3 regions of the Rhodoplanes sp. SY1 genome follow, and region 3 is predicted to be linked to each of the others. Evidence: riboswitches for the same ligand, from Rfam matches in the RefSeq annotation. Region 3 holds a riboswitch; each other region holds the start of a gene.
What was found. A riboswitch is a leader RNA that binds a small molecule or an ion and turns the genes downstream of it on or off. The one in region 3 is predicted to bind thiamine pyrophosphate.
Positions count from the first base shown of each region.

Region 1: another riboswitch for thiamine pyrophosphate. It lies ahead of thiO (glycine oxidase ThiO); the one in region 3 lies ahead of thiC (phosphomethylpyrimidine synthase ThiC).
Region 2: another riboswitch for thiamine pyrophosphate. It lies ahead of thiM (hydroxyethylthiazole kinase); the one in region 3 lies ahead of thiC (phosphomethylpyrimidine synthase ThiC).

Region 1 covers NZ_JBEOMB010000052.1:27,991-31,258, forward strand. Annotated here, with positions in the region: gene thiS (sulfur carrier protein ThiS) at 1-217, opposite strand, end outside; gene thiO (glycine oxidase ThiO) at 241-1,359, opposite strand; TPP riboswitch at 1,411-1,509, opposite strand; gene ABTU92_RS14740 (MFS transporter) at 1,601-2,827, opposite strand; gene ABTU92_RS14745 (glutathionylspermidine synthase family protein) at 2,895-3,268, opposite strand, start outside.
Region 2 covers NZ_JBEOMB010000005.1:118,391-121,658, reverse strand. Annotated here, with positions in the region: gene ABTU92_RS01770 (c-type cytochrome) at 1-232, shown strand, start outside; gene ABTU92_RS01765 (DMT family transporter) at 461-1,402, shown strand; gene ABTU92_RS01760 (Lrp/AsnC ligand binding domain-containing protein) at 1,415-1,651, opposite strand; TPP riboswitch at 1,803-1,935, shown strand; gene thiM (hydroxyethylthiazole kinase) at 1,924-2,757, shown strand; gene thiE (thiamine phosphate synthase) at 2,758-3,268, shown strand, end outside.
Region 3 covers NZ_JBEOMB010000125.1:38,538-41,805, forward strand. Annotated here, with positions in the region: gene thiC (phosphomethylpyrimidine synthase ThiC) at 1-1,844, opposite strand, end outside; TPP riboswitch at 1,889-2,057, opposite strand; gene ABTU92_RS24650 (EAL domain-containing protein) at 2,086-3,268, opposite strand, start outside.

The DNA of each region.
Region 1 (3,268 bases), on a different contig from region 3:
CGCCGGAGGCGAGCGCCGTGGTGGCCCAGGCGGTGCGCGGCACCACCCGTCCGTTGACGGCGATCGCGATGCCGCGGGCGCCGGGGTCGATGTCCTTCTCGGCCAGCAGCTCCGACACCGTTGCCGCGGCGCGCGGCTCGGCGGTGCCGTTCACCGTGATGGTGTCGCTCGAACTGGTCTCTTCGGCGCCCTTGGACGCCGTTGCCGTATCGGCCATGTCTCTGATCCTCGTTGCCCTGGTCAGGCCGCGGCTTTCGCCGCAAACCGCTCCATGCCGAACGCGGCGATGGCCGGATCGGTCCCCTCGCCGGCCACCAGCCGGGCGACGGCGTCGGCCGTCACGGGCGCCAGCAGGATGCCGTTGCGGTGGTGGCCGGTGGCATAGACGAGCCCCGGCACCTCGGAGGCTCCGAGGATCGGCGCGTCGTCGCGGCTGCCCGGCCGGTGGCCGACGACCGTGTCGACGATCGGCAGCTCCTCGATCGCCGGCAGCACGCGCCACGCGGCTTCCAGCAGAGCGAAGATGCCGCCGGCCGTGATCGCGGTGTCGAAGCCCTTCTCCTCGACCGTGGCGCCGAGGATCAGATGGCCGTCGCGGCGCGGCACCAGATAGCAGCCCGGTGCCCACAGGACGTGAGTCAGCAACGGCGCGGCCGCGTCCATCGTCAGGACGATCACCTGCCCCTTGATCGGCCGCACCGGCGGGCGGGCGGCGGGGGGCACGCCCTCGATGCCGCGCGACCAGGCGCCGGCGGCCAGCACCACGGTGCCGGCGGCGACGCGGCTGCCGTCGGAAAGCTCAACGCCGGTGGCGCGGCCGCTCTCGACGACGATGCGGGAGACCGCCGTGTGCGGGCGCAACGTCACGCCGGCGTGCTCGGCGGCGCGGATCAGCGCCGTGGTGAGCGACCGGGTCGCGACCTGATGGTCCTCCGGGCTGAACACGGCGCCCGTGATCCCCGCCGCGAGATGCGGCTCGCGCCGGCGAACCTCCGCCGGCGTCAGCCAGTCGAGCGTCAGGCCGAGGCCTGTCTGGAACGCGTGATGATGGAGGAGACGCGCGCGCTCGTCGGCGGTCGGCGCCACCACCAGGGTGCCTTCGGTGCGCAGCTCGACGTCGATGCCGGTCGCCTCCAGAAGCTCGGTCGCGAAGCCGGGCCACAGGCGTTGTGCGTGGCGACCGAGCCGGACCAGCTCCTCCTCGCCGGGCTCCGCCTCGGCGCAGGCGGCCAGCATGCCGCCGGCGACCCAGCTCGCCGCGGCGCCGAGGGCGCCCTTGTCGAGCACCGTGACGGCGAGCCCGCGCTGCGCCAGTCGCCACGCGATGCCCAGGCCGCAGACGCCGGCCCCGATGATCACGACATCGGGGGCGCGCGTCGGCGCAGTCGTTGATTCAAAATACGGACGTGATTGCGCTACCATCGGCGGCTCCCTTCGCTGGCATGACCCAGACAGGTTCGTTGGGTGTGATCTCAGCCGCGCACCGGCGCGGCACCCCAGGCCGTGAGGGAATGATGGACGATCCGGGCCGCTGCCGCAAGAGCGGAGCGGCGATGCGCGATCGCGATGGGTCGCGACGCGACGTGAGGACGTGTCGCGGTCAGCTGTCGCGTGTGCCGGCCGGCACCGGCTTCGTCGGTCGTCGCAGGAATGCGGAACACATCAGTCCGGTGCCGAGCAGCACCAGGCCGGCGAGCGTGCTGGTGGCGGACACGCCGAGATGGTCGAAGCCGGTGCGGTAGACGACCGGTCCGAGTGCCTGGCCGAGGAAGAACGAACAGCCGTGCATCGCGACCGCGGTGCCGCGCGCCGACGGCGCGAGCTCGGTCACGTAGATCTGGATGACGCCGTGCAGCGAGTAGAAGCCGAGCCCGATCACCATGAAGATCACGAACTCGACCGGCCAGACGAAGCCGAGCGTCACCACGGCGAGGCCGATCGCCATCAACGCACCGCCGCCGCGCATCAGGCCGCGCTCGCCGAGCCGGCGCAGCAGCACCGAGATCAGCCCGGAATACAGGAACCCGCCCACCGCGAAGCCGGCGATCACCACGCCGGCGATCGCGGCGCGCCCTTCGCCGCGCTCGGCGAGCAGGGCCGCGACGAACGGAAACAGCCCGTGCAGGAACGTGCCTTCCAGGAACACGGCGAAGAAGCAGATCTTCGCCAGCGGGTTCCTGAACACGGCGCGATAGCCGCGCACGATGGTGCTCATCTGGAAGCGGGTGCGGACATCGATCGCCATCCCGCGAAAGCCGACCTGCACGGCGACGAGAGCGACGACCGCGATCGCAGCGACGAGCGCGAAGACGCCGCGCCAGCCGACCGTGTCGGCGATCAGCCCGGCGAGTGGCGAGCCGAGCACGTTGCCGGCCATCGCGGCGGCGAGCAGCCGGCTGAACGCGACCTGACGCTTGGCGACCGGCACCAGATCGCCCCCGATCGCCAGCGCGATCGGGAAGATGCCGCCCGACACCATGCCGACCAGCACGCGCGAGCCGAACAGCGTCGAGAAATCGGGCGCGAAGGCGCCGAGAAAACCCGCGAAGATGCTGAGCACCAGACAGAGCTTCAGCACCAGGACCTTGCCGACCGTGTCGCCGAGGCTGCCGAGCACCGGCTGGGCGAGCGCGTAGGGCAGCGCATAGGCGGTGGAGAGCAGCGCGACGGTGCGCACGTCCATCTGCAGGCCGGTGGCGATCTGCGGGATCACCGGGTCGATGGCGCGCATGAACAGGCTGGTCGAGAACAGCGCCAGCGCGACCACCGCCAGCACCCGTCCGGTCCCCGGCGGGTCGGCGCTGTCGTCGCTGGCGGGAGAGCTCATGCGCGGTGTTGTACAGCACCCCGACGCCGCGACAAGATCGCGGCGCGCCGGCATGCCCGCACCGCCGTCAGGGCAGGATCGCGTGCGGCAGGAAGCGCGACGTGTTCTTGGTGATCGGCGAGGCGTCCTCGCGGATCGACAGGCCGCAGGCCTCGCCGTTCACGATCCACGAGCCGAGCACCGGATAGCCGCCCGCGGTGCGCGGCAGCGTGGCGACGGCCTGGCGCACGAAGCCCTCCGCGCCGTAGGGCCCGCTGTCGGAGTCGAGCACCTCGCCGCCCACCACCATGGCGACATTGGCCCCCTCGCGCGAGTAGAGCGGCTTTCTCACGTAGGACTCGCCGAGACGGCCCGCCTCCGGGTCGTCCTCGAAATAGGCCGGCAGCAGGTTCGGATGGTTCGGCGCCATCGACCACAGGAGCGGCAGGATGCCCTTCGACG
Region 2 (3,268 bases), on a different contig from region 3:
GCGGGGGTGGGTTCCCAACATCACTGGCAAGGGGCTGGCGAGCTGGTCGGCCGGCGACATCGCCTACATGCTGGAGACCGGCGACCTGCCGGACGGCGATTCGGTCGGCGGAACGATGGCCGCGGTGGTGCGCAACACCGCGAAGCTCTCGGCCGCGGACCGCGCCGCCATGGCCGAGTACCTGAAGTCGCTGCCGCCCGTCGACGGCCCGCCGCGGCCGGAGCGGAAGTAGGTTTCGCGCGACGCGATAGTCATTCCGGGGCGGCGCGCAGCGCCGAACCCGGAATCCAGCCAAGAATGTCGAGTTCGCTGCTGGATTCCGGGTTCGCGCCTTCGGCGCGCCCCGGAATGACGCGCGTCGGCCCCGCACGGCCGCATCCCGCCAAGAGTGGTTTTCGGAACCCGAGGACCGTGCGACAAGGGGCGCCCGCGTCGCGTCGCCATCCTGCCCCCGCCCGTCATGAGCCTGCACGCCGCCATCCTGGTCAAGATCGTCTCGGTCCTGCTGTTCGCGGTGATGTCGGCGCTGGCCCGCTATCTCGGCGAGGCCGGGATTCCGCTCGGCCAGGTGGTGTTCTTCCGCAGCCTGTTCGCCCTCCTCCTGATCGTCGTCATCTACGCGGCCCGGCACGAGCTGTCCGCGGCGGTGCGCACCAGCCGGCTGCTCGGCCATGTCGGCCGCGGCAGCATCGGCGTGGCCGGCATGTTCCTCAACTTCGCCGCGCTGGCGCGCCTGCCGCTGGTCGACGCGACCGCGATCACGTTCGCGGCGCCGCTGATCACGGTGGCGCTCGCCGCGGTCGTGCTCTCCGAGCGGGTGCGGGCCTATCGCTGGACCGCGGTCGGTGTGGGCTTCGTCGGCGTCATGGTGATGCTGTGGCCGTATCTCGGGCTCGGGCGGCTCGTCACGGCGGCGTCGACGGCGGCGACGGTCGGGGCGATGTGCGCGCTCGCCTCGGCCTTCTCCAACGCCTTCGCCGTGATCCAGACGCGACGCCTGACCGACAGCGAGACGACCTCGTCGATCGTCTTCTACTTCTCGCTGATCTGCACGATCGCGGGCGCCATCGTGCTGCCCTTCGTCTGGATCACGCCGACGCTGCCACAGCTCGTCGCGCTGATCGGCGTCGGGCTTCTGGGCGGCGCCTCGCATCTCCTGCTCACCGAGAGCTACCGCTACGCGCCCGCCTCGGTGATGGCGCCGTTCGACTATCTGGCGCTGCTCTTCGCCTTCCTGATCGGCTGGGTGGTGTTCGGCGAGATCCCGACCGGCTGGGCCTATGCGGGCGCCGGCATCGTGGTGCTGTCGGGCCTGTTCGTGATCTGGCGCGAGCGCCGCCTCGCCGCCCGGCGCCGCAAGGCGACGAAGCCCGACGAGCCGACGAAGCCCGACCCGGCGTGAGCCCGGCGCGGCTCAGAACGCCTTGAACGTGATGATCGTCTTGGTGTCGACGATGCCCGAGATCGTCTGCACCTTCTCGTTGACGAAATGGCCGATGTCGGTGCCCTGATCGACATAGAACTTCACCAGCAGGTCGTAGTCGCCGGCCGTGGAGTAGATCTCCGAGGCGATCTCGGCGTCGGCGAGCTGGTTGGCGACCTGGTACGACTTGCCGAGGTTGCACTTGATCTGCACGAAGAACGGAATCATCGGCTTTCCCTCGGGCCTCGCGGCACTGCGCCGCCATTCGCGCCGCGCCGTCGCGCGGTCGCCGCAATCGAGCAAAACCGGACCGGTTTGACAAGCGAGACGGGCGCCCCGGCAGCCTTGCGCAGGGCCGGGGGAGGGACTAGTTTCGCCTTTGATCTCAGCGGGGTGTCCGGCCGAATCCGCGTCCGGGCTGAGAGGCGGAGCCGGCTCCTTCGGCCGGTGTGCCAACCCGTCGAACCTGATCCGGGTCATGCCGGCGGAGGGACCTCGAGATGACGCGAGTGGGCGACGACGCCCCGATCCACGGCCGCGCCGATGCAGGCGAGGCCATCTCTCGCGAGACCATCTCTCGTGAGACCGTCGCGCGCGCCGCCGACGCGCTCGACGCGCTGCGGGCGAAGCGGCCGCGGGTCCATTGCATCACCAACACGGTCGCCCAGACCTACACGGCGAACCTGCTGCTCGCCGCCGGCGCGGTCCCGTCGATGACCATCGCGCCGGACGAGATCGCCGCCTTCGTGGCCGGCGCCGACGCGCTCGTCGTCAACATCGGCACGCTCGACGAGACCCGCCGCACTGCCATCGGCATCGCCATCGACGCCGCCACGGAGGCCGGCATCCCCTGGGTGCTCGATCCGGTCTTCGTCGACCGCTCGCCCGGCCGCGCCACCTTCGGCAAGGCCCTCCTGGCGATGCGTCCGACCGTGCTGCGGCTGAACCCGGCCGAGTTCGCCGTGCTGTCCGGCCTGCCGGCGGAGGCCGACCATCTCCCGGGCTTCGCGCGCGAAAATCAGGCGGTCGTGGCGCTCACCGGGGAGACCGACCTGGTCGCCGATGCGGCCCGGCGCGCGGCGATCGGCAACGGCCATCGCTGGATGGCGCGCATCACCGCCATGGGCTGCGCCGGGGCGGCGCTGGTCGCCGCCTTCGCAGCCGTCGACGACGACCCCTGGCACGCGACGATCGCGGCGCTGGTCGCGCTCGGTGTCGCGGCGGAGCGGGCCGCCGTCGTGTCGAGCGGCCCCGGTACGCTCGCCGTGCGGCTCCTCGACACGCTGTTCGATCTCGACCGCAAGGACCTGCTGGAGCAGGCGAAGGTGAGCTGAATGACCGTCGACGTGCGTCTCAATGCCATCCTGGATCCGGAGCGCGCCGGCGGGCGCCCGCTCGTCGATCTCGCCCGCGCCGTGGTGGCGGGGGGCGCGACGCTCCTGCAGCTGCGCGACAAGCACGGCAGCACCCGGCGCATGATCGAGGAGGCGCGGGCGCTGATCGAGGTGCTGGCGCCGCTCGGCGTGCCGCTGGTGATCAACGATCGCGTCGACGTCGCGCTCGCGGCCGGCGCCGCCGGCGTCCATGTCGGCCCCGACGACATGGCGGTCGAGGACGCGCGCGCGATCCTTGGACCGGGCGCCATCGTCGGTCACTCGATCAAGACGCTCGACCAGGCCGAGCGCGTGCCGCTCGATCTGCTCGACTACGCCGGCGTCGGCGGCGTCTATGCGACGCTGTCGAAGGACAATCCGGCGCCGCCGATGGGGCCGGAGGGGCTCGCGAAGATCCGCGCCGTGCTGCGCCGGCGGGCGCCGCTGATGCCTGTGGTCGGCATCGCCGGCA
Region 3 (3,268 bases):
TTGTCGGACATCTGCTTCATGCCGGCGGCGGCGTCGGCCTGCGCCGTGTCGACCGGATAGAGCGCCGCCTTCTCGTTGTCGCCCAGCCCGGCCGCGTAGTCGCGGACGTCCTGGGTGATCTTCATCGAGCAGAACTTCGGCCCGCACATCGAGCAGAAATGCGCGACCTTGTGGGCCTCCTTGGGCAGCGTCTCGTCGTGGAAGTCGCGCGCCGTGTCGGGATCGAGGCCGAGATTGAACTGATCCTCCCAGCGGAACTCGAAGCGGGCGCGCGACAGCGCGTCGTCGCGGATCTGCGCGGCCGGATGACCCTTCGCCAGATCGGCGGCATGCGCCGCGATCTTGTAGGTGATCACGCCGGTCTTCACGTCGTCGCGGTCGGGCAGACCGAGGTGCTCCTTCGGCGTCACGTAGCAGAGCATGGCGCAGCCGAACCAGCCGATCATCGCGGCGCCGATGCCCGACGTGATATGGTCGTAGCCCGGCGCGATGTCGGTCGTGAGCGGGCCGAGCGTGTAGAACGGCGCCTCGCCGCACTCCTTCAGCTGCTTGTCCATGTTGATCTTGATCTTGTGCATCGGCACGTGGCCGGGGCCCTCGATCATCACCTGGCAGCCCTTCGCCCAGGCGATCTTGGTCAGCTCGCCGAGCGTCTCCAGCTCGGCGAACTGGGCGCGGTCGTTGGCGTCGGCGATCGAGCCGGGCCGCAGGCCGTCGCCGAGCGAGAACGACACGTCGTAGCGCCGCATGATCTCGCAGATCTCCTCGAACCGCTCGTAGAGGAACGACTCGCGGTGATGCGCGAGGCACCACTTCGCCATGATGGATCCACCGCGTGACACGATGCCGGTGACGCGGCTGGCGGTGAGCGGCACGTAGGCGAGGCGCACGCCGGCGTGGATGGTGAAGTAGTCGACGCCCTGCTCGCACTGCTCGATCAGCGTGTCCTTGTAGACCTCCCAGTCGAGCTTGACCGGATCACCGTCGACCTTCTCGAGCGCCTGATAGATCGGCACGGTGCCGATCGGCACCGGCGAATTGCGGATGATCCACTCGCGCGTGTTGTGGATGTTGCGGCCGGTGGAGAGGTCCATCACGGTGTCGGCGCCCCAGCGGATCGCCCACACCATCTTGTCGATCTCCTCCTCGACCGACGAGGTCACGGCGGAGTTGCCGATGTTCGCGTTGATCTTGGTGAGGAAGTTGCGGCCGATGATCATCGGCTCGAGCTCGGCGTGATTGACGTTGGCCGGGATGATCGCGCGGCCCCGGGCAATTTCGCTTCTCACGAACTCCGGCGTCACGAAGGCCGGCACCGACGCGCCGAAGCTCTCGCCGTCGGCGAGCGCGCTCTCGGCGCGGTCCAGCATCTGCTTGCGCCCGAGATTCTCGCGCTCGGCGACGTAGATCATCTCCTTGGTGATCACGCCGGCTTTTGCCCACTCGTATTGGGTGACGGGCTTGCCGTCGAGCGCTCTCAGAGGGGCATGCACGGTCGGGAAGGCGCGGGCGAGATGCGCGCCCGTGACGTTGCCGTTGTCGACCGGCTTGATCGGACGGCCCTGATAGGTCTCGGTGCCGCCGCGCGCGCTCACCCAGGCGGTGCGATGGCGCGGCAGGCCCTTCTCCACGTCGATGGTCGTGGTCGGGTCCGTGTAGGGGCCGGAGGCGTCGTAGACCGGCACGGGCGGCTCGCCGGCGGCGTCCGACAGCACGATCTCGCGCACCGGCACCTTCAGGTCCGGCGCGGCGTCGGGCGTCGTGTAGGCCTTCCGCGAGCCGGCGATCGGCCCGGTCGTGACGGTCGGAACGGTGAGCGCGTCTCTGGGGGTGTGCTTGTTCATTCGGAGCCTCCCGTGAATGGGTGTCCCGGAAACAGCATGCGTCGGTATGGGAATGGTCCCTGTCCCTTCGCCGGCATGACCCGGATCAGGTTCAAAGGGTTTCCGTGGTGCCTGGCGGCCCGTCGGAACCGGAGCGATCGAGCTTCGGAGGAACGACGGTGCTGCGCGGCCGACGGTGTCTCAGCTCCTTCCGGAGCACCCCTCGGAACGAAATCTCAATTTACGGGAGATCGGGGACCTGTCAATGCGACGGTCCGACGACACGCCGGCCCGGCATCGAACCACCGGCGCGGCCGTCGGCGCTGCGGCGGCGGATCACGGGGGCGGCCGTCGCGCGCGGCGCCGCGAGGGGCTGGTCGAGCACGAGGTCGCCGGCGGCGCCCGGCCGGCCGAACAGCCAGCCCTGGGCCTCGCGACAGCCGGCGGCGCGCAGGAGCTCGAGCTGCTCGACGGTCTCGACGCCCTCCGCCGTCGTGCCCATGTCCAGCGCCTTGGCGAGGTTCACGACCGTGCAGACGATCGCGGCGCAGTCGGAGCGAGTCGGCAGGTCGGCGACGAACGACTTGTCGATCTTGATCTTGCTGAACGGGAAGAGCTGCAGGTAGCTCAGCGACGAGTAGCCGGTGCCGAAGTCGTCGAGCACGATGTGGACGCCGAGCGCGGCGAGGTCGTGCAGCACGGCGAGGCCGCCGTGGTCCTTCTGCAGCAGCACCGACTCGGTGATCTCGAGCTCGAGCCGGGCCGCCGGCAGGCCGCTGCAGGCGAGCGCGTCGCGCACCGCCTCGACCAGGTTGCCGGAGCGGAACTGCACGGCCGAGAGGTTGACGGCGAGGCGCACGTCGTCGGGCCAGTCCGCGGCGATGCGGCAGGCCGTGTCGAGGATCCACTCGCCGAGCGGGATGATCAGGCCGATCTCCTCGGCGACGGGGATGAACTTGTCGGGCGGGATCAGGCCGTGGTCGGGATGGCGCCAGCGCACCAGCGCCTCGACGGCGCAGGGCCGGCAGGTGGCGATGTCGACGATCGGCTGGAAGTGGATCTCGAACTCCTTGCGCACCAGCGCCTCGCGCAGCTCGAACTCGAACTCGCGCTGAAGTTGAGCGTCGGCGTCCATGGCCGGCTCGAAGAAGCGGTAGCAGCCGCGGCCGTCGCCCTTGGCGCGGTAGAGCGCGAGGTCGGCGTTGCGCAGGATCTGGCTCGGCTCGGTGCCGTCGTCGGGCGCGATGGCGACGCCGATCGAGATGCCGATGACGATCCGCTTGCCCTCGATCTCGTAGGGCGCTCGCAGGTCGTCGAGCAGCCGCGCGGCCCGCGCAGCCGCCTCGTCGCGCGGCTCGTCGTGGCAGTGCTGGATGATGGCGAACTCGTCGCCGCCGATGCGTCCGAGCGTATCGTCCGGTGCGGCGGTGCGGCGCAGGCGCTCG